Regions from separate parts of the Arthrobacter sp. B3I9 genome, predicted to be linked through region 1. Evidence: riboswitches for the same ligand, from Rfam matches in the RefSeq annotation. Region 1 holds a riboswitch; each other region holds the start of a gene.
The links. A riboswitch is a leader RNA that binds a small molecule or an ion and turns the genes downstream of it on or off. The one in region 1 is predicted to bind cyclic di-AMP.
Positions count from the first base shown of each region.

Region 2: another riboswitch for cyclic di-AMP. It lies ahead of QFZ65_RS09900 (hypothetical protein); the one in region 1 lies ahead of QFZ65_RS17140 (M23 family metallopeptidase).
Region 3: another riboswitch for cyclic di-AMP. It lies ahead of QFZ65_RS17785 (hypothetical protein); the one in region 1 lies ahead of QFZ65_RS17140 (M23 family metallopeptidase).

Region 1 covers NZ_JAUSYO010000001.1:3,702,876-3,712,270, reverse strand. The annotation lists gene QFZ65_RS17155 (MFS transporter) at 1-923, shown strand, start outside; gene serC (phosphoserine transaminase) at 953-2,083, opposite strand; gene QFZ65_RS17145 (metal-dependent transcriptional regulator) at 2,397-3,092, shown strand; cyclic di-AMP (ydaO/yuaA leader) riboswitch at 3,242-3,451, shown strand; gene QFZ65_RS17140 (M23 family metallopeptidase) at 3,456-4,271, shown strand; cyclic di-AMP (ydaO/yuaA leader) riboswitch at 4,382-4,575, shown strand; gene QFZ65_RS17135 (NlpC/P60 family protein) at 4,887-5,720, shown strand; gene QFZ65_RS17130 (HNH endonuclease) at 5,962-6,462, shown strand; gene QFZ65_RS17125 (molybdenum cofactor guanylyltransferase) at 6,565-7,248, shown strand; gene QFZ65_RS17120 (DUF6457 domain-containing protein) at 7,245-7,532, shown strand; gene QFZ65_RS17115 (molybdopterin molybdotransferase MoeA) at 7,529-9,091, shown strand; partial or broken gene fdhD (formate dehydrogenase accessory sulfurtransferase FdhD) at 9,170-9,395, shown strand, end outside.
Region 2 covers NZ_JAUSYO010000001.1:2,096,968-2,106,362, reverse strand. The annotation lists gene QFZ65_RS09910 (APC family permease) at 1-917, shown strand, start outside; gene QFZ65_RS09905 (YnfA family protein) at 943-1,281, shown strand; gene QFZ65_RS09900 (hypothetical protein) at 1,376-2,182, opposite strand; cyclic di-AMP (ydaO/yuaA leader) riboswitch at 2,187-2,386, opposite strand; gene QFZ65_RS09895 (DNA alkylation repair protein) at 2,812-3,492, opposite strand; partial or broken gene QFZ65_RS09890 (HNH endonuclease) at 3,855-4,838, shown strand; gene QFZ65_RS09885 (glycoside hydrolase family 16 protein) at 5,292-6,275, shown strand; gene QFZ65_RS09880 (ribonuclease Z) at 6,435-7,319, shown strand; gene QFZ65_RS09875 (type II CAAX prenyl endopeptidase Rce1 family protein) at 7,326-8,096, opposite strand; gene QFZ65_RS09870 (amino acid ABC transporter ATP-binding protein) at 8,205-8,990, opposite strand; gene QFZ65_RS09865 (amino acid ABC transporter permease) at 8,977-9,395, opposite strand, start outside.
Region 3 covers NZ_JAUSYO010000001.1:3,850,094-3,859,488, reverse strand. The annotation lists gene upp (uracil phosphoribosyltransferase) at 1-616, shown strand, start outside; gene QFZ65_RS17805 (VOC family protein) at 698-1,063, shown strand; gene QFZ65_RS17800 (glycosyltransferase family 39 protein) at 1,170-3,122, opposite strand; gene QFZ65_RS17795 (glycosyltransferase family 39 protein) at 3,132-5,114, opposite strand; gene QFZ65_RS17790 (bifunctional glycosyltransferase family 2/GtrA family protein) at 5,111-6,544, opposite strand; gene QFZ65_RS17785 (hypothetical protein) at 6,760-7,569, opposite strand; cyclic di-AMP (ydaO/yuaA leader) riboswitch at 7,570-7,752, opposite strand; gene QFZ65_RS17780 (FCD domain-containing protein) at 7,994-8,170, opposite strand; gene QFZ65_RS17775 (carbohydrate ABC transporter permease) at 8,180-8,527, shown strand; gene QFZ65_RS17770 (SDR family NAD(P)-dependent oxidoreductase) at 8,626-9,384, opposite strand.

The sequences.
Region 1 (9,395 bases):
ACGCCGTGGCGCTCAACAGTGCCTCCTTTAACGTGGCGAGGATGATCGGACCTGCGGTGGCGGGATTCCTGACGGTCGCCGTCGGCTCCGGCTGGGTCTTCCTCATCAATACCGTCACGTTCCTGGCGCTGCTGCTGAGCCTCTGGAGGATTCCCGCCGCCTCGCTTCGCCAGCTGCCGCGGGCCGCGGCAGGCAAGGGCCGTATCCGCGAGGGCCTGCGGTACGTCCGCTTCCGGCCCGACATCGTTGTGGTGCTGGTCGCGGTCTTCATCGTGGGGACGCTGGGGCTTAACTTCGTGCTGTTCATCGCCGCCATGGTAGGCACCGAGTTCGGCCTGGACGCGAGTGCCTTCGGGCTGATGAATTCGATCATGGCCATCGGCTCCGTGGCCGGGGCGTTGCTCTCCGCCGGACGCGGCAAGCCAAGGCTGCGGTTCATCTTCGGGGCGGCCGGCGCGTTCGGCGTGACCTCCGGCATTGCCGCCCTCACCCCCAGCTATTTCTGGTTCGGGGTGGCGCTCGTGCCGGTGGGGCTTTTCGCGATCACCATGATGACGAGCGCAAACGGCTACGTCCAAAGCACGACGGACCCCGTCATGCGGGGCCGGGTGATGGCCCTTTACATGGCGATCTTCATGGGTGGGACACCCATCGGCGCGCCGCTGGTCGGCTGGGTGGCCAACGTCGCCGGGCCGCGCTGGTCGATGGGCGTCGCTGCCGCGTCCGGCGTCCTGGCGGCCCTGATCGGCCTGGTGTGGATTGTCCGTGCGCGCCAGCTGAGGATCCGCTTCGACCGGCGGGCCCGGGGCCTGCACCATTTCCGGCTGGAATCGCGCGCCGCGGGCCGGACTGCCCAGGACCCCGCGGTTAAAGCGGGCGGCGCCGCCCGGGAATCAAACCCGGACGACGCCGTCGAACGCTGAAGCTTCCGTACTGTGAGCGGAACGGGCGCCTACTTCTTCAGCTCGGCGACGACGAAATCGATGCACTCAAGCAACGCCGACACGTCGTCCGGTTCGATTGCGACGAAGGTGGCGATGCGGAGCTGGTTGCGTCCCAGCTTCCGGTAAGGCTCGGTGTCCACGATCCCGTTGGCGCGCAGCACCTTGGCGACGGCGGCGGCGTCAATTGAGTCGTCGAAGTCGATTGTGGCGATCACGTTGGAGCGGTCCTCGGCATTTGGCACGAACGGTGTGGCGTAGTCCGAGGCTTCCGCCCAGCTGTAGATCCGGCCCGCTGAGTCGGCCGTCCGGCCCGCGGCGAAGTCCAGACCCCCGTTGGCGTTGAGCCACTGTACCTGGGCGTCCAGCGTCACCAGCGTCGCCAGCGCCGGGGTGTTGTAGGTCTGGTTCAGGCGCGAGTTGTCGATGGCCGTCTGCAGGTCCAGGAAGTCCGGGATCCAGCGGTCGCTGGCCTTGATCCGGGCCGCGCGCTCCAAGGCGGCTGGGGAGAACAAGCCAAGCCACAGGCCGCCGTCGGAAGCGAAGTTCTTCTGCGGCGCGAAGTAGTACACGTCCGCTTCGGCAACGTCCACGTCCAGGCCGCCCGCAGCTGAGGTGGCGTCCACGAGCACGAGGGCGCCGTCCTCGGCGCCGGCCACGCGCCGGACCGGGGCCGCCACGCCCGTTGACGTCTCGTTCTGGGGCCACGCGTAGACGTCGACGCCGGCCTCCGCCCGTGCTGTGGGGCGGGTGCCGGGCTCGGACTTGATGATGGAGGATTCCGCCAGGAACGGCGCCTTGTTAGTGGCGGAGGCAAACTTCGAGCCGAATTCGCCGAAAGACAGGTGCTGGGCCTTGCTCTCCACCAGGCCGAAGCTGGCGATGTCCCAGAATGCGGTGGAGCCGCCGACCCCCAGGACTACCTCATAGCCTTCGGGGGCTCGAAAGAACTCGCTGAGACCGTTCCGGACCGAGCCCACAAGGTTCTTGACCGGAGCCTGGCGGTGGGAGGTTCCCAGCAGTGTTGCCGAGGCGGCCGCGAGGGCGTCCATCTGCTCCGGACGCACCTTCGACGGCCCGGCGCCGAACCGGCCGTCCTTCGGGAGGAGGTTTGCGGGAATCGTGACGCTGGTGTGGCTCACAGGGGCTCCAATTTTCGGCTGGTACAAAGCGTGGCTTGGGGGCGGCCCGGCAGCGGTGGCTGCGACGAAGCCTCCTTTTCATTCTGCCTGACCGCCCCGTAGGGACGGGAAAAAGATCCGTCATAGTCCGGTCACTGAGACGGATGGGCGCCGCGGCAGCCGTCGGCTGGGCCGGCCGAATTATCCGGAGTAATTCAAAAAAGGCTAAGCTGGATTGCGAACGTACGGGCGGATCCCGCCGAGGCAAGCCGCAGACATCGGCACACGGTACGGTGGGAATGACGCAAGGACGGCGCTCGAGGAGCTGAGCTGAATGACGGATCTGATCGATACAACCGAGATGTATCTTCGGACCATCCTGGAACTTGAAGAAGAGAACATCGTCGCCCTCCGTGCCCGCATCGCAGAACGGTTGCGCCACTCCGGCCCCACGGTGTCGCAGACTGTCGGCCGCATGGAGCGCGACGGCCTTGTGGTGGTGTCCGGCGACCGGCACCTTGAACTGACCGAGACCGGCCGGAAACGTGCCATCGAGGTTATGCGCAAGCACCGCCTCGCCGAGCGGCTCCTGGCCGACGTCATCGGCCTTGATTGGGCGTATGTCCACGAGGAGGCCTGCCGCTGGGAACACGTGATGAGCGAGCGTGTGGAACGGCGCATCTTCGAGATGCTCGATCACCCGACCGTTTCCCCGTATGGAAATCCGATTCCCGGTCTCGCGGAACTGGGCGGCCTGCCCTCCCAGCCCTTCGCCGACGGCGTCGTGAACCTGCTTGAAGCCATGACCGGCTACGGCGCCGGGTCCCGGATCACCGTGAACCGCCTGGCCGAACCCATCCAGGTCGAGCCGGAACTGCTCGTCCAGCTGGATGAAGGCGGCATCCGGCCCGGGGCACTCGTGTCCTTGGAACGCGTGGGGGAGTACATTTCAGTCCGCGTGCCGGACTTCGAAGGTGCGCTCGAGCTGCCGCCGGAGGTCGCGGCCCACGTCTTCGTTACGGTCGGCTGAGCCCGTCCACACCAGCACTTGCGGCCTGACCCCTGGGATGTCCACAAGGAGATAACGGGATTATTACTGAGCGGGATTAATCGCCTATAGTTAATCTGCAGTACGATACCAAACCGTTACCTGATCCGCAGCCGAGCTCTGCCAGCGGATCAGAAGTCGAGTCACCTTCTGGCAGAGGCGGGGGAACCAATTCCGGCTGCTATAGAGCAGCCTCGGGGTGAAGTCCGCCAGCGGCAGGCGCACTCCACCGTGGGATTTTGCGATTCCCCTGTGTCTGGACGCCTGTTTACGGCGGACCGGGTCTTTGATCTTTGGCCCGAATCCGACAGCTAACTCCGCAGGCCGTCCAGAGAGGAACCATTCTTGACCACCCAGACCACCCCGGGCCGCCGCCGCGCCTTCGGCCCCGCTCCTGAGCCGCGCCCGGCCGTCGCCGTTCAGGCAGACCGCCCGCGTGATGCGCACCGCGATGAGCGCCGCGGCCGCCGGAGCACGTTTCGCCAGGTGACGGACTTTGCCGCCGCCAGCGGCTTCGGGCAGCGTGCCGGCATCGCCCTTGCCGCTACCGGGCTGGTCTTGACGGTCACAGTGCCCGCCACCGGGCCGGTCATGGCCAGCGACACAGCCGCTGTCGCCGTCGCCGCTGCTTCACAGCCTGCCGTGACCGCCGCCTCCACCAAGATCGACTTCAGCCGCACCGCCGTGAGCACCCAGGGTGACCCCGACGGAAAGCTGAAGCAGCTGCTGAGCGCACAGTCCGTGGGAACCATCACCCGCGCTGCTTCTTCCGGCACCCTTGGTGCGCCCCTGGAGAAGATGGAAACGGCCTCGCCGTTCGGTTTCCGGGTGAGTCCCATCACCGGCGGCCAAGGCGAGTTCCACCGGGGCCAGGACTACGCTGCGCAATGCGGTACGGCTGTCCGTGCCGCGGCCAGCGGAACAGTTACCTTCACGGGTTGGCACCCGTACGGCGGCGGCAACCGTGTGGTGATCGACCACGGCAACGGCCTGGAGACCACCTACAACCACCTGTCCTCCTCCAGCGTGAAGGTCGGACAAAAGGTCTCCCGCGGCGATGTCATCGCGATGAGCGGAACCACGGGCGCGTCCACCGGCTGCCACCTGCACTTTGAAGTAATGGTCAACGGCGACGTCGTTGACCCCACCGGCTGGCTCTAATAGCGATGGGCGACTCTCGCCTTTTGGGAACCCGCCGTGATCTGAATGTGACATTTCATCAGTACTGCTGTATCGTTTGAAGCACGCCAACTTCTCCGAAGTTGGCGCTCTTGAGTGGATTGCCTAACTCTGCCACCGCTCAAGGTCCGTTCGCATGACATCGTCTGGCAGGGGCGGGGGAACCAATTTCGGTCTTCGCGAGAAGACCTAGGGGTTAAGTCGCAAAGCTTCCCAGGGAGCAGCGCGGCCGGGTGACTCCCATCCGAATCCGACAGCTCACCTCGTAGGCATTGGGAGAGGCTACTTTCGTGTCTTCACGCCATAATGCTGCGCGTCACCGCGCTGGCGCGGCTCTGTTGAGCCCGCTGAAATCCATGTCCCGTGCTGCCCTTGCCGGCGCCCGGAATGGATCTCACTCCGCCGACTCAATCTCTGCCGAGTCCGGCCTGCAGGCATCGCACCTGCGCGCAGCTACCGCTTTTGGCGCGTCTTCGCAGTACACCCTTCGCTAAGTAACCCATTTTTCGGGGCGATCCGGCGTACCCCCAAGATGCCGGAGCGTCCTTACTCCGCGCCTAAAAAGCGCGGTCCAAGGAACACGAAAGAGAGAACTTAATGACTACTCGTGCACACTCTGCACGGCACCGCGCCGAGGTCACCGAGACCAGGTCGCTTGCTGTCATTGCTAAGGCCGTCGGCGACAACGCTGGCACCATGGGCCGCCAGGCCGCCGTCGTAGCTGCCGCTTCCGGTCTCGTACTGACCAGCGGCATTGCAGCCAACGCCGCCGAAATCAACGTTCAGCGCGAGTCCACCTCCGCTTCCGCCTTCGAGGTGCAGTCCGGTGCGCCGGCCACCATTTCGGCCGCTTCCACCATTGCGATTTCCTATGAGAAGCCTGCCGTTTCCACCTCGCCGGCTCCTGTCGTCGAGGCCCCGAAGCCGGCCGTGGAGGTCCGGAACTCCGACGCCGGCACCCCGGCTGCCGCTAGCACCCCCGCCGCTGCGGGCACCCCGGCCGCCGCTGGCACCCCCGCCGCTGCGGGCACCCGGGCCGCCGCTGCCACGCAGGCTGCCGCCGGCACCTCGGCAAGCACGCAGGGTCTGTCCGTCGCCAGCGGCAGGGGAGCAACCATCGCTGCCGCAGCGTACGCCCAGCTCGGCGTGTCGCAGGACTGCACCGCGCTGGCCACGAAGTCACTGGCCGCAGCGGGCATCAACTTCCACGGCTGGCCGGCCGGATACCTGTCCCTCGGCCGCACGGTGAGCGCTGCTGAAGCTCTCCCCGGCGACCTTGCCTACTACCAGAACGGTGGCGTCGGCATGGCCCACATCGCCGTCTACGTCGGCAACGGCATGGCCGTGCACGGCGGCTGGAACGGCGGAACCACCGCACTGTACAGCGCCAACGTCGGCTCCGGCCCTGTCTTCATCCGCGTCGGCGGCTAAGCACCGCTCGTCAGCATCCGGAGGACCTCCGCCTTATGGCGGGGGTCCTCCTTGCTTTTCCCCCGGTCTTTTCCGGCCGGCATGGGGTTCTTTTCCGGCGGACACGAAGTTTGCCACGGACAAAAATTCGGTGATCTGGCCTTTCGGTGTTTACTCTTGTGGTGTCGATCCATAGCCCGACCATGCAGAGGGCAGCCGGCCCTCGTGCCCCTGGCGGGTGCGGCCGTGAAGAGGTATGCGGATGCGCACACTCGTTCTGAATGCTGGATATGAACCGCTCGCGGTAGTCACCTTCCGCCGGGCGCTCGTTCTTGTGCTTACCGGAAAGGCCAGCGTGGTGGCCGAAGGCGACGACCCCGTCGTCGGGCCACAGGACATCCTTGGCCGGCCGTCGGTGATTCTGCTGAATCGGTACATCCGGCCCCGGTATAACACCATTACGGCGGTCAGCCGGCGGGGGGTGCTTCGCCGGGACGGGCAACGCTGCGCGTACTGCGGCAAAGCCGCCCACACCATTGACCATGTCCAGCCCAAGTCCAGGGGCGGCGCCGATTCCTGGGAGAACCTGGTGGCCGCGTGCCTCCGGTGCAACAACGCCAAGGGTGATCACACCCCTGCGGAGATGGGGTGGAAGCTCGGCTTCGCGCCGGGCCCGCCAAAGGGTACGGTCTGGCAGATCAAGGAACTGGAAAAGCCCGCCCCTGACTGGGACCCTTTCCTGCTGCCGGAATCCGCCGCCTGACCTGCCCGCTGGTGTCAGCGTCCAACCTTTCACGAGTGCATGACGTCTCGCGCCGGTTGTCTCGCCGATGGGATCTCAGTGACGGCGCGCTAGGCTGGGCGGGTGGAATTCGATGCTGTCATTCTCGCCGGTGGGCGGTCCTCCCGGTTGGGCGGCACACCTAAGTCGCGCCTGGTCTCCGGCGGCCGGACCCTCCTTGAACTGACGCTGCGGGCCGCACGCGGAGCGGGGAGCGTGGTCGTGGTCGGACCGGACCCCGGACCGCTTCCGGCAGGGGTGCTGAAGTGCCGGGAAGAACCTCCGTTCGCCGGCCCGGCGGCCGCCCTTGCCGCCGGGATGGCTGCCCTCGAAGCCCACCGCGAGGCCGCCCGCCCGGCGCGGACCGTTCCCCCGTTGACCCTGGTGCTGGCCTGCGACATGCCCAGGGCCGCTGCCGCAGTCACCGCCATGCGCGAGTCACTTGCTGCCGGGGTGGAGGGGGATGGCGTCCTCGCGGTCTCAGCGGACGGGCGACGGCAGCCCCTCGCCGGCTTTTATGGCACGGCTGCGCTACAACGCTCGATTGCAGACGCCGCCCGGCGGGGCGCACTGGCAAACGCCTCTGTATTCGCCCTCCTTGCTAGTCTTGACGTACGGGGACTTCGTGTTCCCCCGGGTTCGACAGACGACGTCGACACCTGGGACGACGCCGCCGCGCTGGGTGTCTCCGGCCGCCCTCCGGCAGCTGTACCTGAGGAGCCGCCCGGAGCTGAAGGAACTGATCGCGACCTTGGAGGAAAACGGTGAAGAGCCAGGATGAAACTCTGGAAGACTGGTGCCGCGCACTGCTCCAGGCCTTCGAACTGGAAGAGGTCGAGGTCGACGTCAACGAAGTCCTGGCCCTTGCGGGCGTAGCGGCGCATGCCGTAGTGCGCCCTGCCGCCCCCTTGACGACTTTCATCGCCGGCCTCGCGGCCGGCCTGGCCTCCGGGGCCGGGCAGACCCCTGACACCGCATCGATGCAGGCCGCGATGGGCGTCGCCCGGAAACTTGCCCAAGGTTACGCCTCCGCCGAAGCCCCCGAGGCATGACGCCTGCGCCCCCTTCCGGTGGCGCTCCAGCCGCCGGAGGCAATCCGGCGCCCGGTGGAATACCGGACACCGGGGAGAATGCGACAGCCGAGCAAGCCACATGGGAGGAATCCGTACAGGAGCACGCCACAGCGGAGAATGTGGCAGCGGAGAAGGCGGCAGCGGAGCATGCCGCGGGCGAGAACAAGGGCGCCGCGGCCGGACCCGATGCAACGCACCGGCACCTGGCCCACACGTGGCAGGAGGCCCGGGAACTCGCGTTCCATTGCGCCGCGCCGATTCCCGCCGCGCCGGTGCCGCTGCGGAACGCTTTGGGGCGGGTCCTCGCCGCCGACGTCGAAGCGCTGCAGGACATCCCGCACTACGCGTCTTCGGCGATGGACGGCTGGGCTGTCAACGGCAGCGGCCCCTGGATCCTGGCCGAACCCGGCCAGCGGCTGGCTCCGCACCAGGCGAGCCCGATCGTTACCGGCGGTTTGATCCCGCCCGGGGCCAAAGCGGTGCTCCGCAGCGAGAGCGGCAGCATCGAACCCGATGAGGACGGCCTGCCGGTGCTGCGGACCAGCGGTGCCGCCAAGCCCGGTGAGCCCCGGAACGGGGAGCACATCCGCAAGGCCGGGGAGGAAGCGGGCGCGGGGGAGCTGCTGGTGAAGTCCGGCACGCTGCTCAATCCCGCCCATCTGGCCCTGGCGGCCCTCGCCGGCCACGACGTGCTCCCCGTCCTGGGCAAGCCCGTGGTCCGGCTGGTGTTTACCGGTTCGGAGGTTGTTCCGGCAGGAGTGCCGGAACCGGGCAAGGTCCGTGACACCTTCGGCCCGCAACTCGCCGGTGTGGTGGAGATGCTCGGCGGCATCTGCAGCGGCGCGGTCAAGATCGGCGACAGCTACCGCGAGTGGCTGGCCGCCCTCGAGGACCAGGAACCGGCTGGTCCTGAGGCTGCCGCGGAGGAGGAGGCCGACGTCGGGACTCTGCCTGCCGACGTCGTCATCACCACCGGGGGCACCGGCCGTTCCGGAACCGACCACCTGCGGCGCGCCGTCGACGAACTCGGCGGCCGGCTCCTGGTCGACGGCATCGCGATGCGGCCGGGCCATCCGGCTGTGCTGGCGGAACTGCCCGACGGACGCTTCATCGTTGGCCTGCCCGGTAATCCGCTGGCAGCGATGATGGCTCTTTCCACCTTGGCGGGACCGCTCCTGGCCGCACTCGGCCACGGACCAATCCCACCGGTGGTGGAGGTCCCCTGCGGTTCGACGATCGAGCCCGACCCTGGAAGGACCAGGCTGATGCCCTTCAGGCTGCTGTACGGGATGGCATCGCCGGCACAACACACCGGACCGGGCATGATGAGGGGGCTGTCGGCAGCCGAGGGCGTGCTGGTGGTGCCGCCCCACGGCGTCCAGCTGGGGGAGCTGGTCCCTGCCTTCGCCTTGCCGTGGGGTTCGCCGATCCCGGAACCGGGGAGCCCTGCGTCGAAGCCCAAGGCCGCTCCCAAACGTCCGGCCCGGAAGCCTGCGGGCACGGGCGGCCCGGTCGACTGGAGCGCCCTGTTCGACTGAACCCTGCTGGCTGTGGCTGGCGCTGGCACCACCGGCCGTTGCTTGGCATGATGATTGCATGTTGCTAAGGAGTTTCTGATGGGTCGTGTGACGCAGCGCCGCAAGGTGCACAAGATTGTCCTGGACGGCTCGCCGCAGGCCCTTGAGTTCCCGGTCCGGTACCGGGAGGACGTTCTGGCAGTGGAGGAGCCGCTGGAGATCCGGCCTGGGGCAACTTTCCTACTCCGTCACCATGCGGACGCCGGGAAACGACTTTGACCTGGTTGCCGGTTTCCTCGTTTCCGAGGGGGTGATCTGGAGCCCT
Region 2 (9,395 bases), 1.6 Mb from region 1:
GGTGGGAGCGGCCGGTGGCGATTGCCGCCGTTGTCCTGCTTGCGGCTGTGAATTACCGGGGCGTGACGCGCACGGCCGGTATGACCCGGATCATCGTGACTGCCGTACTGATGGTCCTTGCGATCGTGGTTGCGGCCTGCTGGGGACCGTACGGGGCTGCGCATGCCGGGATGTTCGACGGCGGCGGCGCCCTGGCCCACGGGTGGTACGGCATCCTGCAGTCCGCGGGCCTGCTTTTCTTCGCCTTCGCCGGCTATGCCCGTATTGCCACGATGGGCGAAGAAGTTCTCAATCCCCGCACTGCGATCCCGCGCGCTATTGTCACGGCCTTGGGTATCGTCGTCGGAGTCTATGCCGCGATCGCCGTCAGTATCCTCGCGGTGCTGGGCCCGGACGGCATTGCCAGCACGCCCACACCGCTTGCCGCCGCCGTTGCTGCCGGTTCCTGGGACTGGGCCCTACCGGTTGTCGGGCTGGGAGCCGCGTTGGCAGCGCTGGGCGCTTTGCTCGCCCTGATTGCCGGCCTCGGACGGACCAGTCTTGCCATGGCCCGTGAGGCTGACCTGCCCCGTTGGCTGGCTGCTGTCCATCCGCAGTTCAAAGTGCCGCACCGCGCCGAGGTGGTGCTCGCCGTCGTTATCTGCCTCATCATCAGCGTGGCCGACCTGCGCGGCGCCATCGGCTTTTCCTCTTTCGGCGTCCTGATCTACTACTTTGTGGCCAACATCGCGGCCTATACGCAGAGCCGCGACAACCGACGGTACCCCAAGGCCCTGCAGCTTGCCGGCGCCCTTGCCTGCGCCGTCCTGGTGGCCACCCTGCCGGGGGAATCGGTGATCGCAGGACTGCTGATGTTCGCGGCGGGGGCCGCATACCGCCTCCTGCGCTTGCGTCTGGGAGGAGCGCGGAAACGCTGAGCGGGAGCCCTGCGATGATGGGTCCGTGACTATCGCAAAAACAATCGTGTTGTTCGTCCTGGCAGCCGTTGCCGAGATTGGCGGGGCCTGGCTGGTGTGGCAGTCGGTGCGCGAGGGCAGGGACTGGTGGTGGGCCGGACTCGGGTTCCTGGCTTTGGGGCTGTACGGCTTCGCCGCGACACTTCAGCCGGACGCGCACTTTGGCCGGATCCTGGCCGCTTACGGTGGCGTTTTTGTGGCAGGTTCACTCGCTTGGGGCATGGCTTTCGACGGGTTCCGGCCTGACCGCTGGGACATCGCCGGATCGGCAATCTGCCTGGTCGGGGTGGCAGTCATAATGTTTTCCCCGCGCAACGCCGGCTAGGTCTGGCCGCGGAGACGCCAGAGGCCGGTGATCCGCTGCCCCCAAGGCAGCAGCTCACCGGCCTTTAGGCTCCTGCACTCCAGAAGCCTGCGGCTCAGGCTCCGACGCGGACGAAGGTCACGCCGCCGGTTGCGGTCAGCCAGGAAAGCGGGTGCGCCATGGTTGCGTTGACACCGTTCATGCCGCCGCTGACGGCCTGCCCGTTGCCCGCGTAGATGGCTACGTGGCCGGACTGGACGATGATGTCGCCGGGCTGCGGGGTGGCAACAACCTTGCCGAACTTCAGGAACGCGGTGGGGCCGATGTCGCCGACCGCAACTCCGGCCGCGCGGAGGGCCTTCTCCACCATGGCGGTGCAGTCCTGGGTGATCCCGACCTGGCCGTAGGCCGCGGAAAGCAGGATAGCGTTGACGCCGCCTGCTGCAGGCACAGCTGCCGGCGCGGGGGCAGCGGCCGGGGCAGCCGCGGGAGCAGCGGCCGGGGCGGCCGCCTGGACCTTGACGGTCGCCTTCGGGGCGGCCACAGCCTGCGGTGCCGCGGCAACCTGTGGGGCCGGGGCAATCGCGGGGACCTCGGCAACCGGCTTGGGCTGCACGACGGGCGCCGGTGTAGAAATGACAGCCGGACGCTCGAAGGTGATCTGCACGGTGGAGTCCGCACTGACCGGAGCCGTGACCAGGCCCTTGACGTCGACGGAGGCCGGTGCGGACTCACGCTCAACGGGGGCGCCGGCCGCATTCGCGGCCATGGCGCCACTAAGCACCAAACCGGACGCGGCGGCGATCACGGCGACCTGGCGGCCAATGGCGGTTGCATTCCCGGTGAAAGCCGAAGACACTGCTGAGAAGCGGCTGGTGGCGGCGGTACCTTGACGGCGCGCAGAAGTATTGCTTGAAGACATGCGTGTGGCCTCTCCCAATGCCTGCGAGGTGAGCTGTCGGATTCGGATGGGAGGCACCCGGCCGCATGTGGGCCCGTATGGCGGGCCCGTGCGGCTTCACCCCAAGACCTGTGTTCAAACCGGCCAAAAAGTGGTTTCCCCGTCTCTGCCGGACATTGATGCGAGGTTTCCCCAGGCCGCGGCAGAGTTAGGCAATCGGCAGGGGGCGCCCGGTGTCGGAATCAACGGGCGCCTGTCCAACGTAACGGAACCATTACGAAAAGTCACATCGAGGTAACGGAAGGCCTAAAAGGCGCCTCGGATGCGGCACGGAGCCCGGCATAGGATTAATCCACCAGATCCAGTAAGGGGAGGTTCGAAATGAACGCCCACTGCGTAGCCATCTGCCAGCCGAGCGGCCAGCCTCAGCAGGATTTTGACGTCAACACGGAGTTGCTGATCCTCGAGGGGGACGACGTCTGCATCTCCACCTGAGATGCCGAGCCGCGCGACGGAGGATTCGACGTCCGGGTCCTGAACGACCGCACCGATGCCCTCGGTTTCATGGTCGTGACAGATTGGCAGTTCCTGGACGGCAAGGCCTATGCGGTGGTGGAACGACGGGCCAGCCGCTGAGGCAGAGAGCTACCTCACGTCACGTCAACCCTGAATTCCAGCTCGGGCCGGTATTTCGCCACGTCATCCAGCACAAGGGCGACAGCCTCGCGAACAGGGTCGCTTTCATGGTCCTGCTCTGACGAATTTTCACGGTCATGCTGGAACGAAAGGGCAAGCGCCTGCCTTGCCCGGCGGACAAATGCACCCCAGTCTCCCCCGCCGCCCCGGAACGCCCGGAGGGGTGCCAGCAGGGCGGCACGGCGGAGCCAGACGTCCTCTTCCCGGGCCCAGCGGTCCAGCACACTGTCTGCCCGCACCCTGCCCAGCAGGTCCAGACCCGAGACCAGCGGTCCGACCACGTCGACGGCCAGCGGGTCGGCCAACTCGCGGAGACCGGCTGTTCGCAGGAAGCCCTCAACCCGGGTCAAGTCTGCATTGTCCAACGTGCTGACCTTGGACTGCAGCAGGACTACGGCCGAGAGTCGGCGCTCGTACACCGGTACCGACCACAGTTCAGAACTCAGCGCGGTGATGTCGTCATGCGTCAGGCCACGGTGGCGGCGCAGAGCATCGCGTACGGTTCCCCGAACCGCCCCCACCGAAGCACCGTAGTACTGGAGTCCGCTCCCCCACCGGGATCGCAGGTCCTCTGCTCGGAACCACGATCCTTCCCGTTGCAGCGAGGCATCGATAAAGTCGCCGGCGTCACTCATACGTTCATTCTTGCGTATCCCTCTGGGTCATCAGGATGAACCGGACCATCCTTGCGGCTAAGGTTTTCCGCCCCCGACGGCTGATTCTTAGCTGCGCTCTTTTTGTCGGACCCACCGGGTTGAATAGGTTCATGGACGGCAAGCAGGTGCCCGAAGTGGTTCGGGCAGCAGGCAACAACGCTGGACCCTGTTGCGCCGCATGCAGCGCGGTGGTGGACGCCACCCGTCTGCCCGCCTCTGCCCCACTCGCCGTCCACCGCAACGACGACGACGACGGCCCCGCCAGCGTTGACGGCGGACCGGACGGCGGCCCCGCCGGTCTTGACGGCGGACGGGACGGCGGCGGCGTTGATGAAGCGGCGTTGGGCGATGACGGGGCGGCGTTGATCGACGAGCTCCGCGAACTTGAGGACCAGAAATCGGCCATCGCCGCCCGGCAGGCACGGATCTCCGTGGCCCTCGATCTGGTCCAGCGGCGCGCCCAGCGCGCGGCGGGCGTTCCCGAAGCTGAGCTCGGAGCCGGGGTCGGGGCGCAGATCGCGCTCGCCCGGCGCGAATCCCCGGCCCGCGGCTCCCGGCACCTGGGCCTCGCGAAGGCCCTCGTGACCGAGATGCCGCACACCCTCACCGCGCTCGAGCCGGCACCCCGGCGGAATCAGCGGCATCGAGATCCAGCTCGTGATGACCGACCGCACCCTCCTCCAAGGCGACAGCGAACCCGCCCGGCTCCCCGGCTACGGCATCGTCCCCGCCGGCTGGGCCCGCGCACTGATCAAACGCGGCCCGGCCCGGGCGACCGGCCTCAACCGGTCAGGACCGGTCAGCGCCGCAGATAACGAAGCTCTGCAGACCTGGCTACGGCGGCTCTACAGCGCCCCCGGAACCGGGGACCTCGTCGCGATGGACTCCCGCGCCCGGCTCTTCCCCGCCGGGCTCCGCCGCTTCCTCCAAGCCAGGGATGACACCTGCCGTACCCCGTACTGCGACGCCCCGATCCGGCACATGGACCACATCCTCGCCTGGGCCGGAGGAGGTGCGACTACCGCGGCAAACGGAGCCGGCTCTGCGAAGCCTGCAACCACACCAAAGAATTCCCCGGCTGGACAAGCCGCCCCCGCCCCCGACCCGCAAACCCGAACGAACCCGGAGAACGACACACCCTCGAAATCACCACCCCCACCGGCCACAAACACCAATCCACCGCGCCACCCTTACCCGGCACAATTCTGTCCGGCATCGCTGTGCCCTACACGCTTCGGGCCGCAGAGGACGGGCATCCGTTCCCCGGCCCGGCCGCCCCAGCCAACCCCTACCGTCCGGAATTTTGGGCACGAACTCCGGCGTAAACTCCGGCACTACGCCAAGGCCGCGAGGTACGCCCACGGGTACCACAGCCAGGTTGCCTAACCGACCGGCTTGCTGGCGGCTCGGAACCGACCGTCCTCGCTCCCGGCTGGCATAGGACACCGGATTCCAAGCTATTCACTGCCCGCGCCAGGCCCTCTGCCACTGCCTCACTGTTCGCGTCGAGCGCCAAAGAGAGGGCGAACTCCGGTTTGCGGGCAAAGGTTACGATCGGGTAACGTGGGCGCCTGGCCCCGACGGGCTGGCCCGAATGCAGGGCCCGGAGGCCCCGACGTGGGCACCGCCGCGCCGCTCGGCGTCTGCTCGCTCCCGCCCTGTGCCGGGAGCCGAACGAAGTCTTAAGCACTCGTCATCGCCTTAGTTGCGGCTGCCGTTTGCGTCAGTTCTATGCCCGAAGAGGTCTCTTGTTTAAGAAAATAGCCATCACACTAACGATGGGCGCACTGTCCCTGACCGGGTGCAGCATCGCCCCCGCATCGGACGGGGCCGCAGATCAGGCCGGTCGCAGCGAGTCCGCGTCGTCCGCGACGCTGGCAGACTCCTCCGCCGCAGCGTCGATGTTCGGGGCGGTAGCCACTGACACCGAGTCAGAGGGCGATGCGGCTGAGGGCGCACCCGCCGCTGCTGCCCCGGCAGCCCCCGCCCCCGCAGCCCCCGCGGTGCCTGCCGCGGCCGTTCCCGCCGCCGCGACCCCCGTGGTTCCCGCAGTCGCAGTCGCCGCTGCCCCCGCCGCGGCAACCCCCGTCGTTGCCGCCGCAACAGCCGGCAGCGGCACGGAGGCAGCCACCAACTTCAACTGGGGCCCGGTTCTGGCCGGAGACGAGTTCTCCAACACGGGCGCTCCCGACTCCACCAAATGGAGCGTCTTCAAGGGTCCCGGACACCACAACCAGGGCGTACGCAGCCCTCAGGCCTGGTCTGTTGCAAATGGCGTAGCCACTGTCAGTGGTGACTCCGCCGGCACCACTGGTGGCATGTCCGCCAAATTTGCGCAGCAGAAGTACGGCCGTTGGGAGTCCCGCATGAGGACCAGCGACCGCGACCCGAAGTACCACCCGGTGATGATCCTGTGGCCCAACAACAACGCCTCATCCAACTGCGCCGAAATCGACTACGCAGAGGGCAGCACCGAAACGGCCATGATGAAGTTCTTCCTGCACTACAAGTGCGGCGGCGGGGATTTCCAGACCCTCGCGGCCAAGCCTGTCGACAGCACGCAGTGGCACAACTACGCCGTGGAGTGGACCCCGGCCGGCATCACCGGCTACATCGACGGCGTGAAGACCTTCAGCGACACCAACCCGGCCCACCAGCCCACGGTGGGCATGCACCAGACGTTGCAGCTGGACTGGTTCCCGGACGGCTCCGCCACCAAGGCTTCCCAGATGCAGGTCGACTGGGTCCGCGTCTACAAGTAAGCCCTCATTCCGCTGCTTTCGCCGGCGGATCCCACGGCCCCGCTCGCCTCGGCGCGCGGGGCCGTTCCTGCTTTAAGGCCTGGTGGACGCTCCAATGTGAGGCGTCGTGGACGCTTTAAGGCGTGGTCGGCGAGGCTACCGGGTGGGACACTCGGTTCCATGCGCGAATTGGTCATCCTCGGCACCGCTTCCCAAGTCCCCACCCGGTCCCGCAACCAGAACGGCTATCTGCTGCGATGGGACGGCGAGGGGTTACTCTTCGACCCCGGGGAAGGCACGCAGCGGCAGATGATCCACGCCGGCGTTTCGGCCTCGCAGATCACGCGCATCTGCCTCACCCATGTCCACGGCGACCACTGCTTCGGGCTGCCCGGGGTACTCTCACGCCTGGCCCTTGACGGCGTGACGCACCCCGTGCATCTGCACTATCCCGCCTCAGGGGACGAGGCGGTCCGTGCCCTCCTTTCCCTCGCCTCCCCCGGCCCTGACCTGCGGCTCCACCCCCACGGGAGCGCCGGTCCGGTTGCTGCAGGCCTGGAGGTAGAGCCCCTCCGGCACCGCATCGAGACCTTCGGCTACCGGCTCGTTGAGCCGGACAGCCGCACCTTTCTCCCCGACCGCTTGGCAGCCGCCGGAATTGCAGGGCCCGACGTCGGCCGCCTGCTCCGCGACGGGAGCCTCAACGGAGTGCAGCTGGACGACGTGAGCGTCCCCCGGCCCGGCCAAAGCTTCGCCTTCGTGATGGATACTGCGGTGTGCCCCGGCGCGGAGGCACTTGCCCACGGTGTCGACCTGCTGGTGGCCGAATCGACGTTCAGTGATGACGACGCCGGTCTGGCCACGCAGTACCGTCACCTCACCGCCGGACAGGCCGGCGCCCTCGCGTCCGACGGGGTGGGCACCCTTGTCCTCACCCACTTTTCCTCACGCTACCCGGACGTCTCGGGGCTCGCCGCACAAGCCAGCGCCCGCGCGGGCGGCGCCGCGGTGGTGGCCGCTGAGGACCTTGACCGGATCCCTTTCCCCAAACGCCGGAAGGAGTGACGATCCTCAGTAAATGAAGATGTCGATCCAGGCACGGTTGTGGGCATGAATCAGGACCAGGAACAGGATGAAATCGAAGAGCAGATGGACGCTCACAATGTAGGACAGGGACTTGGTCCGGGTGAATATCAGCGCCTGGAGGAGGGCAAACGGGAAAATGAAAAACGGCGCCCAGGCGCGGAACCCGAGCTCCCATAGAAACGCCGTAAAAAGCACCGCCTGCAGCACGTTCGCCTGGGCCACGGGCAGATGCCGGCGCAGGAGCGCGAAGACTGTGCAAATAAAAAACAGCTCATCCCAGATGCCCAGGACGTTCGTGCCCAGGAAGAGCCGCGCGACTCCTTCCGGATCCGAGACCGCCGGCCAGTTGCGGTAGACGCCGGTGTTGACCATGTAAACAGGCAGCACCGCATACCCCATGACCACGACGGCCGGCAGGTACCACTTTTCCGCCCGGGTCCACGGCTTCCCCGTCAGGACCGGAAAACGGACAGCACCATCGCCGAAGACAAACCGGGAAACAACGTACGGAATTCCCACAGCCAGCACCATGCCCAACCCCATGACCAGCATGTGCTCCGTGCTGATATCGGTCGTCACCGGCACAAGGCTCATGGCCGTTAGCCCGACGGCGATAAGGGCCAGGTCCCGCAAGACGGCCGCGTCGATCCAGGCCGCCAGAAGGAGCGCCAGGGCCAGCAGTCCAAAGCCGGCGATCCTCTGCTGCAGAACGAACAGGACGAAACCGGAGACCGACACGAGGGTGCAGGGCAGCAATACCCGGGAGAGCCCAGGGTGAAGTCGGGCCGCCCCGGCCGGCCCGTCGTCGCTGTTCTGATGAAGTACCACGTGGTCAACCCCCACCGGCCAAAGCTGCGGCCGCGCTCAGAACGGGTTCAGCAGCCGGTCCACGAACTGCCGGGTGCGTTCCTCCCGGGGGTCGCGCAGCACGGTGTCAGGGTGTCCGCGTTCGACGACGACGCCTCCGTCCATGAAGATGACCTCGTCGGCGACCTGGCGGGCGAAGGCAAGTTCGTGGGTGACCACAACCATGGTCCAGCCCTCATCTGCGAGCTCCTTGATAACTGTGAGGACGTCGCCTACCAGCTCCGGGTCCAGAGCCGACGTCGGCTCGTCAAAAAGCAGCAGTTCCGGCCGCAAGGCGAGCGCCCGGACGATGCCGACGCGCTGCTGCTGCCCGCCCGAGAGCTGGAACGGATAGCTGTTCTCCTTGTCCTCCAGGCCCACGCGGCCCAATAATTCCCGGGCCTCTCTGGCGGCCTCGGCCCTCGGACGTTTCTGGACCTGGACCGGGCCCTCGATGATGTTCTGCAGGACCGTCATGTGCGGGAAGAGATTGTAATGCTGGAAGACCATGGCGCTGCGGTCGCGCATGGCGTTTATCTGCTTCTTTGACACGGGAGCGGAGAAGTCTGCGGTGAGGTCGCCCGTGAACGAAAGGATGCCGGCGTCGGGCACTTCAAGCCCGTTGAGGCACCGCAGGACGGTTGTCTTGCCCGATCCTGACGGGCCGATCAGGGTGACGACTTCGCCGCGGCGGACGTCGATATCAATCGATTTCAGCACTTCATGCCGGCCGAAGGCCTTCCGCAGCCCCCGCACGGTCAGGATGGTCGCCGTGTCGGGCAGGGCGGAGTCAGTGGGCGACATAGCGGTCCAATCTTTTTTCCAGGAGGGACTGTCCGCCGGCCAGGAACAGGCAGACTATCCAGTAAATGACGGCGGCTTCCAGGTACAGCAGCATGAACTCCTGGCTGAAGGCGGCCACCTGTTGCGCCTGACGGAAGAGCTCGGTCACGAGGATCAGCGAAGCGAGCGAGGTGTCCTTCACCAAGCTGATGAACGTGTTGGACAGCGGCGGGACCGACACCCGGGCGGCCTGCGGCAGGATGATCCGGACCAGCGATTGCCGCCGGGACATGCCGATGGTGTGGCCTGCCTCCCATTGCCCCTTGGGCACCGACAGGATGGCTGCACGGATGACCTCCGCGGCGTAACCGCCCACATTGAGCGAGAAGGCGATGATGGCGCTGGGCCAAGGGCTGATGGTCAGGC
Region 3 (9,395 bases), 150 kb from region 1:
CCACCCGCTCGTCGCCCATAAGCTCACCGTCCTGCGGGACAAGAACACCCCGTCCCCGGTCTTCCGGCAGCTCACCGAGGAACTCGTCACCCTCCTCGCGTATGAGGCCACCCGCGAGGTGCGCACCGAGCCCGTCACCATCGAGACGCCGGTCAGCACCACCATCGGCACCGCCTTCACCAAACCCACCCCGCTGGTGGTTCCCATTTTGCGCGCCGGACTCGGCATGCTCGAGGGCATGACCAAGCTCGTGCCCACGGCAGAGGTCGGTTTCCTGGGCATGGCCCGGGATGAGGAAACCCTCGACATCATCACCTACGCCGAGCGGCTCCCCGAGGACCTCACCGACCGCCAGATCTTCGTCCTGGACCCGATGCTGGCCACTGGCGGAACCCTACGCGAGGCCATCAAGTTCCTCTTCAAGCGCGGCGCCTCCGACGTCACCTGCATCTGCCTGCTCGCCGCCCCCGAGGGTCTGGCCAAGCTGGAGGAAGAGCTCTCAGAGGCCAACGTGACGATTGTGCTCGCTTCCATCGATGAGAAGCTCAATGAAAAGTCGTACATTGTGCCCGGCCTCGGTGATGCCGGCGACCGCCTCTACGGCATCGCCGGCTGACAGGCTGCCGCCCCTAGGGCTTCAGGTCGCACGGGACGGCCAGGGTTCCGGAAAGCACGGCCCCGGGCTACCCTGACCTCCATGGACTGGAAACTCGAGCTCGTGTTTGTCCCCGTGTCCGATGTGGACCGCGCCAAGGATTTCTACGTCAACAAGGTCGGGTTTAACGCCGACTATGACGAGCGGCCCAGGGAGGGCCTCCGCTTCGTGCAGCTGACCCCGCCTGGTTCCGGCTGCTCGATCGCTATCGGTGAAGGCCTCAACGACGCGCCATCAGGGACCGCGCCCAGCCTGCAGCTCGTCGTCAGCGACATCCACGCCGCGCACAAACAGCTCAAGGACAACGGCGTGGACGTCAGCGACGTCGATGTCCAGGAGTGGGGGCACTTCGTCTATTTCTCGGACCCCGACGGCAACAAGTGGGCCGTGCAGTACATCCCGCGCTGAGCCCACGTGCTTGGCGGGCTCAGTCGGCCGCCGGCGCCGGGCCGGCGCCGCGCCCGCGGCGTGCCCGGCCGGCTCGGTCGGCCGCCGGGCGTCGGGGCGGCGGTGCTCAGCCGGCCAACAGGTACACGGTGGTGCCGCCCACACTCTGCGCGGCGTAGTTCGCCTGCACCCACGCCCCGATCTGGGCGGCGGCGTCTGAACCGGTTACGCCCTGCGTCATCCGCCCGGCAATGAAGTAGTGGATCTTGCCCTCGGCCACGAGCTGCTGGAATTTGGCCAGCGTGGGCGCCGGATCCGTGCCGTTGAACCCGCCCACGGCCATGACCGGCAGTTCCGTCGCCAGTTGGTACCCGGCGGCGTTGTTGGAGCCAACGACGGCGGCTGCCCAGGTGAAGTTCCCGGCGCCGGTTTTCAACGCCTGCACCATCGCCGCCGACGGTGTGCTGGCGCCGAGCAGGCCGCCCATGGCACCGGCCCCGCCTGCCGCGCCACGGGCCGGGCCCGTCCCGGTGCCGCCCCGGCCCGGCGCCAGGGCACCGGCGGCCGCGGCGGCGCTCCTGCTGTTCACGGCCGGCCCGGCGCTCACAATCGCACCGCTTTGCGGGGTGGCTACGGTGGCGAGGGAGTAGGCCAGAGGGCCGGCGAGGACGGCAGCGATGGCGACGGCCGCCGTCGTGCGGGCGATTGTCCGGAAACCGCGGAGCCGCGGGGCGACGGCGGTCACGATCAGCAGGCCACCGGCGGCCAGCGCGCCGGACAAGACCAGCCAGCGCAGCCAGGGCAGGAAGGCGGGCGTGCGGGCCAGAAGCTCGGAGGCCATGAAACCCGACGCCACGACGGCGGTGGCGAGCACCGCGCCCGCCACCGGCTGGTCCCGGCGCTGCCACAGCAGGACGCCGCCCAATCCGGCCAGCCCAGCGATCCCTGGCGCCAGGGCCACCATGTAGTAGGGGTGGATGATGCCGGCCATCAGGCTGAAGGTCAGGCCGGTCACTGCCAGCCAGGACGCCCAGATCACCACGGAGGCCCGCACAACGTCGGTGCGCGGGGCGCACCGGCCCAGCCAGAGCAGTCCGGCGCCCAGCACCAACGCCGAAGGAAGCAGCCACGCAGTCTGGCCGCCGAACTCGCTGTTGAACAGCCGGAACAGTCCCGGCGTTCCCCAGCCGTTCCCGCCGCCCACACTCCCGGTCTCCTCGCCATTGAGCCGTCCCAGGCCGTTGTACCCGAAGGTCAGTTCCAAAATGGAGTTGTTCTGCGAGCCGCCGATGTAGGGCCGGGCTTCCGCGGGGATGAGTTCGACGGCGGCCAGCCACCATCCTGCCGCAGCCGCCATGGTCCCGGCCGCCCCGAGCAAGTGCAGCACGCGCTTGCCGAAGCCGGCCGGGGCCGCCAGCAGATACGCCGCGGCGAAGCCAGGGACCACCAGCAGGACCTGCAGCTGTTTGGTCAGGAAGCCCAGGCCCAGGAACACGGCGGCGAGCAGGAGCCAGCGCAGGCGTGCCTCCTGGATCGAACGGATGACGGCGTAGGCGGCCGCGGTCATGAGCAGGACCAGCAGCGCATCAGGGTTGTTGTACCGGAACATGAGCGCAGCCACGGGGGTGAGCGCCATAACCGCGCCACCCAGCAGTCCCGCGATGTGGGCGAGGCGTGCGTCGGCAGCGGCCGGAGCGGCGGCCCGGCGCACGGCCAGGTACAGGAGCCAGACCGTCCCGGTTCCCAGGAGGGCCTGTGGAACGAGGATGCTCCAGGAACTAAGTCCGAACAGCCGCACCGACAGGCCCATCAGCCAGAGCGCGGCCGGGGGCTTGTCGACGGTGATGGCATTGGCGGCGTCGGAGGAGCCGAAGAACCAGGCGGTCCAGTCCTGCGCCCCGGCCTGGGCCGCTGCGGAGTAAAAGGCGTTGGCCCAGCCGGAGGCTCCCAGGTTCCAGAGGTAGAGGGTGCCCGTGGCCAGCAGCAGCAGGGCCAGTTCCAGTCGCTGGCGGAGGCCCGTGCCGGCGGTAGCTCGGGTGAATGTCTTGGTCACGGCGGCCTTGGTCTCAGCGGTCTTGATCACGGCGGCCTACTGGTTCAGTTTGTAGACGGTGGTGCCGCCGACGGATTCGGACTGGAAGTTTGCCGCGACCCAGGCTGCCACCTCGGAATTTCCTCCGCGGCCGCCACCGCCCATTCCGCCCCCGGAGATGAAGTAGCCGATTTCACCGCGCCCCACCATGGCCTGGAACTGGGCAAGCGTGGGGTAGGGGTCCCCGCCGTTCCAGCCGCCGAGCGCAATCACGCTGGTGTCGGTGGCGAGTTCCAGGCTGGCGGCCTGGGTGGCACCGGAGACAATGGCGGACCACTTTGTTCCGGCCGACTTCAGTAAGGCGGTCAGCTCGGTTGCGGTAGATCCGGTCCCCATCCCGCCCGGGGCGCCAGTTGAGCCGCCGCGGTTCACCCCTCCCATCCCGCCGCCCATCGCTGAAGCGGCGGGGCCGGAGGTGGGGATGGAACCGGAGTGCGGCTGGGCCGCCGTCGCCAGCGTCCACGCCGTCGTCCCCAAACCCCCAGCCAGCAGCGAGACGGTGACGACGCCCGCCGCCACTGCCTTGCGGAACCGGGCCGGAAGGCCCGGAAAGCTGTCTACCCGCAGGACAAGGGCGACGGCGGCGAGGAAGCCGAGGACGACGGCGGCAACCCTGAGGCCCGGGAGCCAGGCGGGATCGCGGCTCAGCAGTACCGCGGACCAGACGGAGGCCGCCAGGACCGTGGCGGCCAGCACGATGCGGGTTGGCCAGTAGGCCCGTCCGCGCCACAGTTCCACCGCTCCTATTCCGACCAGGGCAGCCACCGCGGGGGCGAGGGCCACCGCGTAATAAGGGTGCACGGTGCCGCCCATGAAGCTGAAGATTGCCGCGGTGACCAGAAGCCAGCCGCCCCAGAGCAGGAGCGCCGCGCGCGTGGCGGTCCGGGCTTCCCTGCGGGTGAACCACAATCCGGCGACGAGCAGGATCAGGGCCGCCGGCAGCAGCCACGACACCTCCCCGCCGAAGCTGGCGCCGAACATGCGTGTGATCCCGGTGGCTCCGCCGAAGCCGACGTTTCCGCTGCCACCGGGCATCCCGCCGCCTCCCGGTGTGTCGCCGCCGGAGCCGGTGATCCGGCCCAGGCCGTTGTAGCCGAAGGTGAGCTCGAGGAAGCTGTTGGTCTCGGAACCCGCCATGTACGGCCGGGCCGACGCCGGGGTCAGCTGGAAGAGGGCAAGGTAGCTTCCGGCCACCACGGCGATGCCCGCGGCCGCGCCGAGCAGGTGCAGCACCCGCCGGCCCAGGGTGGCGGGGGCCGCCCACAGGTACGCCAGCGCCAGGCCCGGCACAATCAGGAATCCCTGGAGCATCTTGGCCAGGAACGCCAGGCCGATCACAGCTCCCGCCGCCACCAGCCACTTCCAGCTCGCCTTCTCGATCGCCCGGGTGGTGAGGTAGGCGGCGAGAACCAGGCACAGGGTCAGCATGGCGTCCGGGTTGTTGAAGCGGAACATGAGCGCCGCCACCGGCGTGAGCGCCAGCGCGGCGCCGGCCAGCAGGCCCGCCGCGGGGCCGGACACGCGTTTGACGGCCAGGTAGAGCACGCCCACGGCCGATACGCCCATGAGGGCCTGCGGAATGAGCATGCTCAACGGCGAGAATCCGAAGATCCGCCCGGCAAGCGCGGGAATCCACAGCGCCGCCGGCGGTTTGTCCACGGTGATGGCGTTGCCGGCGTCGAGGGAGCCGAACAGCAGGGCCGTCCAGTCCTGGCTGCCGGACTGGATGGCGGCGGCGTAGAAGGAGTTGGCGTAACCCGTGGCTTCCAGGTTCCACAGGTACAGGGCCGCGGTGAGCACCAGCAACAGCGCGGCCGAGGGGCGGACCCAACCGGCCTGGTTTCCGAACAGCAGCCGTGCACGGCGGCTGTGGTCCGGCCGGGCAGGACGCCGTGCCAGTACGTGGCCCAGTGCCGGGGCGTCGGGAACTGGGGTTGCGCCGGTGACGGGCGCGGCGTGGGAATCGAGGCTGGCGGTCATCTTGCTTTTGCCGTTTCTGTGTGCTTCTGGGAGGGAGCTGTGTTGCCCCAGCCAGGGCCCGTGCGTCGGACGCCGGGGCGGAACACCACCAGGCGGAACAGGAGGAACTTGATGGCCGTGGCGGCGAGATTCGCCACGGTGACAGTGACGATCTCCAGCCAGCGGTCCGGCGTACCGGCCGCGCCGCTGTGAACCAGGGCCAGCGCGCCTGAGGTCAGGGCCAGCCCGATGCCGAACACCAGCAGGCCTTCGAAGTGGTGCCGGGCCGCGAGGCTGCGGCCCTGGATGCCGAACGTGAAGCGGCGGTTCGCGGCCGTGTTGGCCACGGCAGTGACGAGCAACGCCAGGAAGTTGGCGAGCTGCGGGTCCATGATCCCGCGGCAGCTGAGGAAGATCAGGAGGTAGGCGAGGGTGGAGGCCACCCCGATGCTGCCGAAGCGGACCAGCTGGCCGAAGAGGCTCCCGCGGAGGCTTTGTTCCTGCGGCCGGGATGCGGCAGGGAGCGGACCGCGGGCCATGGCAGCGCGCAGCTCGGGAATGGGGATCCTGCCGGATAGCAGGTCCCGGCCTAACCGGGCCATGCCGTGCAGGTCGGCCAGGGCTGTCTGGACGATGTCGACGCTGGAATCCGGGTCGTCCGTCCAGTCGACGGGGACCTCATGGACGCGCAGCCCGCAGCGTTCCGCGAGCACCAGAAGCTCAGTGTCAAAGAACCAGGCGTTGTCCAGCGTGTGCGGGAGGATCTGCTGCGCCACATCGGCGCGGATGGCTTTGAACCCGCACTGGGCGTCGCTGAAGTGGGCGCCCAGGAGGGAATGCAGCAGGAAGTTGTAGCTCCGGGAGATAAATTCGCGCTTGGGTCCGCGGACCACCCGCGAGTTCCTGGTCAGCCGGGTGCCGATGGCCAGGTCCGAATGCCCGGAAATCAACGGGGCGAGCAGGGGGCCAAGTGCCGCGAGGTCGGTTGACAGATCCACGTCCATGTACGCGAGGACCGGTGACGGGGAGCCAAGCCACACCTTCCGCAGGGCGTTGCCCCGTCCCTTCTCTGCCAGATGGACCACGGTGACTTCGCGGAGTTCCCGCGCGACACGCTCCGCAACCTGAAGGGTGCCGTCAGTGCTCGCGTTGTCCGCCACCGTGATCCTGAAGCTGTGCGGAAAGGACTCGGCCAGGTGGGCTTGCAGGCGGCGCAGGCACTCCTCAAGGTCCTGTTCCTCGTTGTAGACCGGGATGGTCACGTCCAGCAGCGGCAGCCCGACGCCGGGCCTGACGGGTGCGCGCCGCGTTTCCGCTGCGGCCGGCGGCTCAGGGCGGAGACCGGCGCCCGGAACGGGGCCGCCGGGCACCAGCAGGGTGCTCGGCGCCAGGCCGCCCGGGGCCGTAGCGCTGTGCGGCAGGGTTTCTGTGGCGTGGTCGGTGAACGTCATGGCTCAACTGTGGCGCCGCCTCATATGAGGGCTTTAGCGGCAAGCTGTGCAAGTGCTGTGCAAGTGGAAGGATGCAAGTGGAAGGATCCGGGCAGGCACCAGCCGTGCACGCTAAAGACGCGCCGGAAGGCACGAACCGGAAGGCACGAAAAGCCCCGGATCGAAGAGGATCCGGGGCTTTCGGGCTACTGTCTACGCTGATGCTGCCTTGCGGCTTAGTACCAGTTGTTCGCGTAGTGGAAGTTCAGGGCTCCACAGGGGGAGTTGTACCGCTCCTTGACGTAGTTGAGGCCCCAGTTGATCTGGGTCCGGTAATTCGTGCGGAAGTCTGCGCCGGCGCTGGCCATCTTCTCGGCGGGCAGGGCCTGGACCACGCCGTAGGCACCGCTGCTGGCGTTCGTGGCCGTGGTCTTCCAGTCGGATTCCTTGGTCCAGAGCTTCGCCAGGCACTGCATCTGGTCGGGCCCCCATCCGTAGGAGGCAAGCTGGGACGCAGCGTAAGCCTGTGCGCCGGCGGGGTCATCGACTGCAACAGGCTCCGGGGCCGGGGCAGGAGCGGGTGCCGGAGCTGGAGCCGGGGCGGGGGCTGGTGCTGCGGCTGGTTCCGGCACGGCCGCCGGGGCTGCGGGTACCGGCGCTTCAGCCGGCGTGGCGTCAGCGGAGGTAGGCTGGGCGCCGGCCGGGGCAGGCGCAGCGGTGGTTTCAACAGTTGGCGTCGGAAACAGCGAATCGTCCCGAACCCGTTCGAAATTGAGGGGCGTCACCGGGGTCGCCGTGATGGCGGATGCACCGGTGCTGCCGGTGGCTTGCGGGCTGGCCGTGGACTCGGTTGCCTGTCCGGCCGCTCCAACGCCGAGCAGGACCGCACAGACGGTGACGACGACAGCGGCGCGGCGCCCGGTGTAGCCCATGCCTCTGGCGAACCCGGCCGGGCCGCGTCTGGCCGGCTCGGCACGATGGCGTGAATGCGTGGCGTGGGTTGCGGCGTCGCCGTCCGGGCGCGTTTGTACCTTGATGTCAGTCATGATGCCTCTCAACTCCTACGGAGTTAGCTGTCGGGTGCGGATGGGAAATCCGGCCGCACGGATGCTCACGTGTCGGCTTAACCCCAAGGGTCCATGGATGCAGGGTGCCCGGGAACTTGGGTTCCCCGTCTCTGCCTGGTCCAGCGGAATCCGGGAAGCGGCAGAGTTTGGCGTAATCCGGATGTGCGGTTCCAATTGCGACCGCACTCTATCGACCGTACAGGGTATTTCCGCTAGAGTCACATTTAGGTAACGGAAATCACGGTAGCGGCGTGTCGCTCTTGCGCTGTGAGAGGGTGCGGCCCGGCGATTCTTCCTGCCGCGCAACGCCGTTTGGACGGTTCCGCGCACTCGATGTGGCCGCGCGTCTAGCGGGCTAGGAACCCGTCGAAATGGCGGCGCGGCAGGATCAATTCTGCGGATGTCAGTCCTGCGGCCGAGGGGCCGGGCGGAGCTTCTTGAGCCAGAACTCCGTCTGGGCGATATGGGCAGCCGCCGCGGTGGCGGCCGACGACGGATCACGGTTCGTTATTGCCTCGACGATTGCGCGGTGCCCCGCATTGCTGCTCGCCCGCACGGCCTGGCCGTCCTCTCCGTCCATGATGTGGAAGTGACCGTCGCGGGAACGGAAGAAGAAGCTGCCATGATCGATGGCTGTTCACGGCTGGGTGCCCTGTTCAAGGTGCTGGTTCCGGTCATGCTGCCCGGCGTCGCGGCAAGCTTCATCTTCAATTTCGTGAACTGCTGGAATGAGCTCTTCCTGTCCGTGACGCTCATGAACAGCGACTCCAACAAGACCATTCCCACGGCCCTGGCCGGCTTCATCTCGAGCTTCAACATCGACTGGGGCTCCATGTCCGCCGCTGCGGTCCTGACGGTAGTGCCAACGCTGGCAATCTTTGCCTTTGCCAGCAAGTTCATCGTGCAGGGACTGACGGCCGGTTCCGTAAAGGGCTAAGCCTGACAGCCCCACGGATCTCAGCTGCGCACAGTGAAAGGCCGGCACCCGCAGGGGTGCCGGCCTTTCATGGCCCGTGGTTAGTTTGTGCTGCCGGTCTAGGAAGCGGCAGGGCTTGGCCGCAGACGCAGCGCCTGCATGCCCCCGTCGACGGCGAGGTTCACGCCGGTGGTGGAACCGGCCAACGGGCTTGCCAAGTAAACGATCGCGGCTGCAACCTCCTCCGGGGTTACCAGCCTGCCGTGGGGCTGGCGGGCTTCCAGCGCCGCGCGCTCAGCGGCCGGGTCCGGGGCGGCGGAGAGAAGCCTGCTGACCCACGGCGTGTCAGCGGTGCCTGGATTCACGCAGTTGACCCGGATGCCCTCGTGCAGGTGGTCGGCGGCCATGCTTAGCGTCAGCGACAGCACCGCACCCTTGGTGGCGCTGTAGAGCGCACGCTGCGGAAGCCCGGCCGTCGCGGCGATGGAGCACGTGTTGACGATGGCAGCGTGGCGGGACTGGCGCAGGTAAGGAAGGGCGGCCCTGGAGGCCCGGACCATGCCGAGCACGTTGATGTCGAACACCCGGTGCCATTCGGCGTCGTCGTTGGTCTCGATTGTGCCTTGGGCACCCACGCCGGCATTGTTGGCCACGATGTCGAGTCCGCCCAGGCGTTCCGCGGCTTCCTTCACGGCGTGGCGGACGGCCGCATCATCGGAAACGTCGCATCTGATGGCGGTCAACCCGGCGCCGGCCTGCTCGGGCTGGAGGTCAAGTACCGCCACGTCGGCGCCGCGCTCTTTGAGGAGCAGGGCTGTGGCGGCCCCGATCCCGGACGATCCGCCGGTGACAAGTGCCTTCAATCCCGCAAACTCCATTGTTTGGTCCT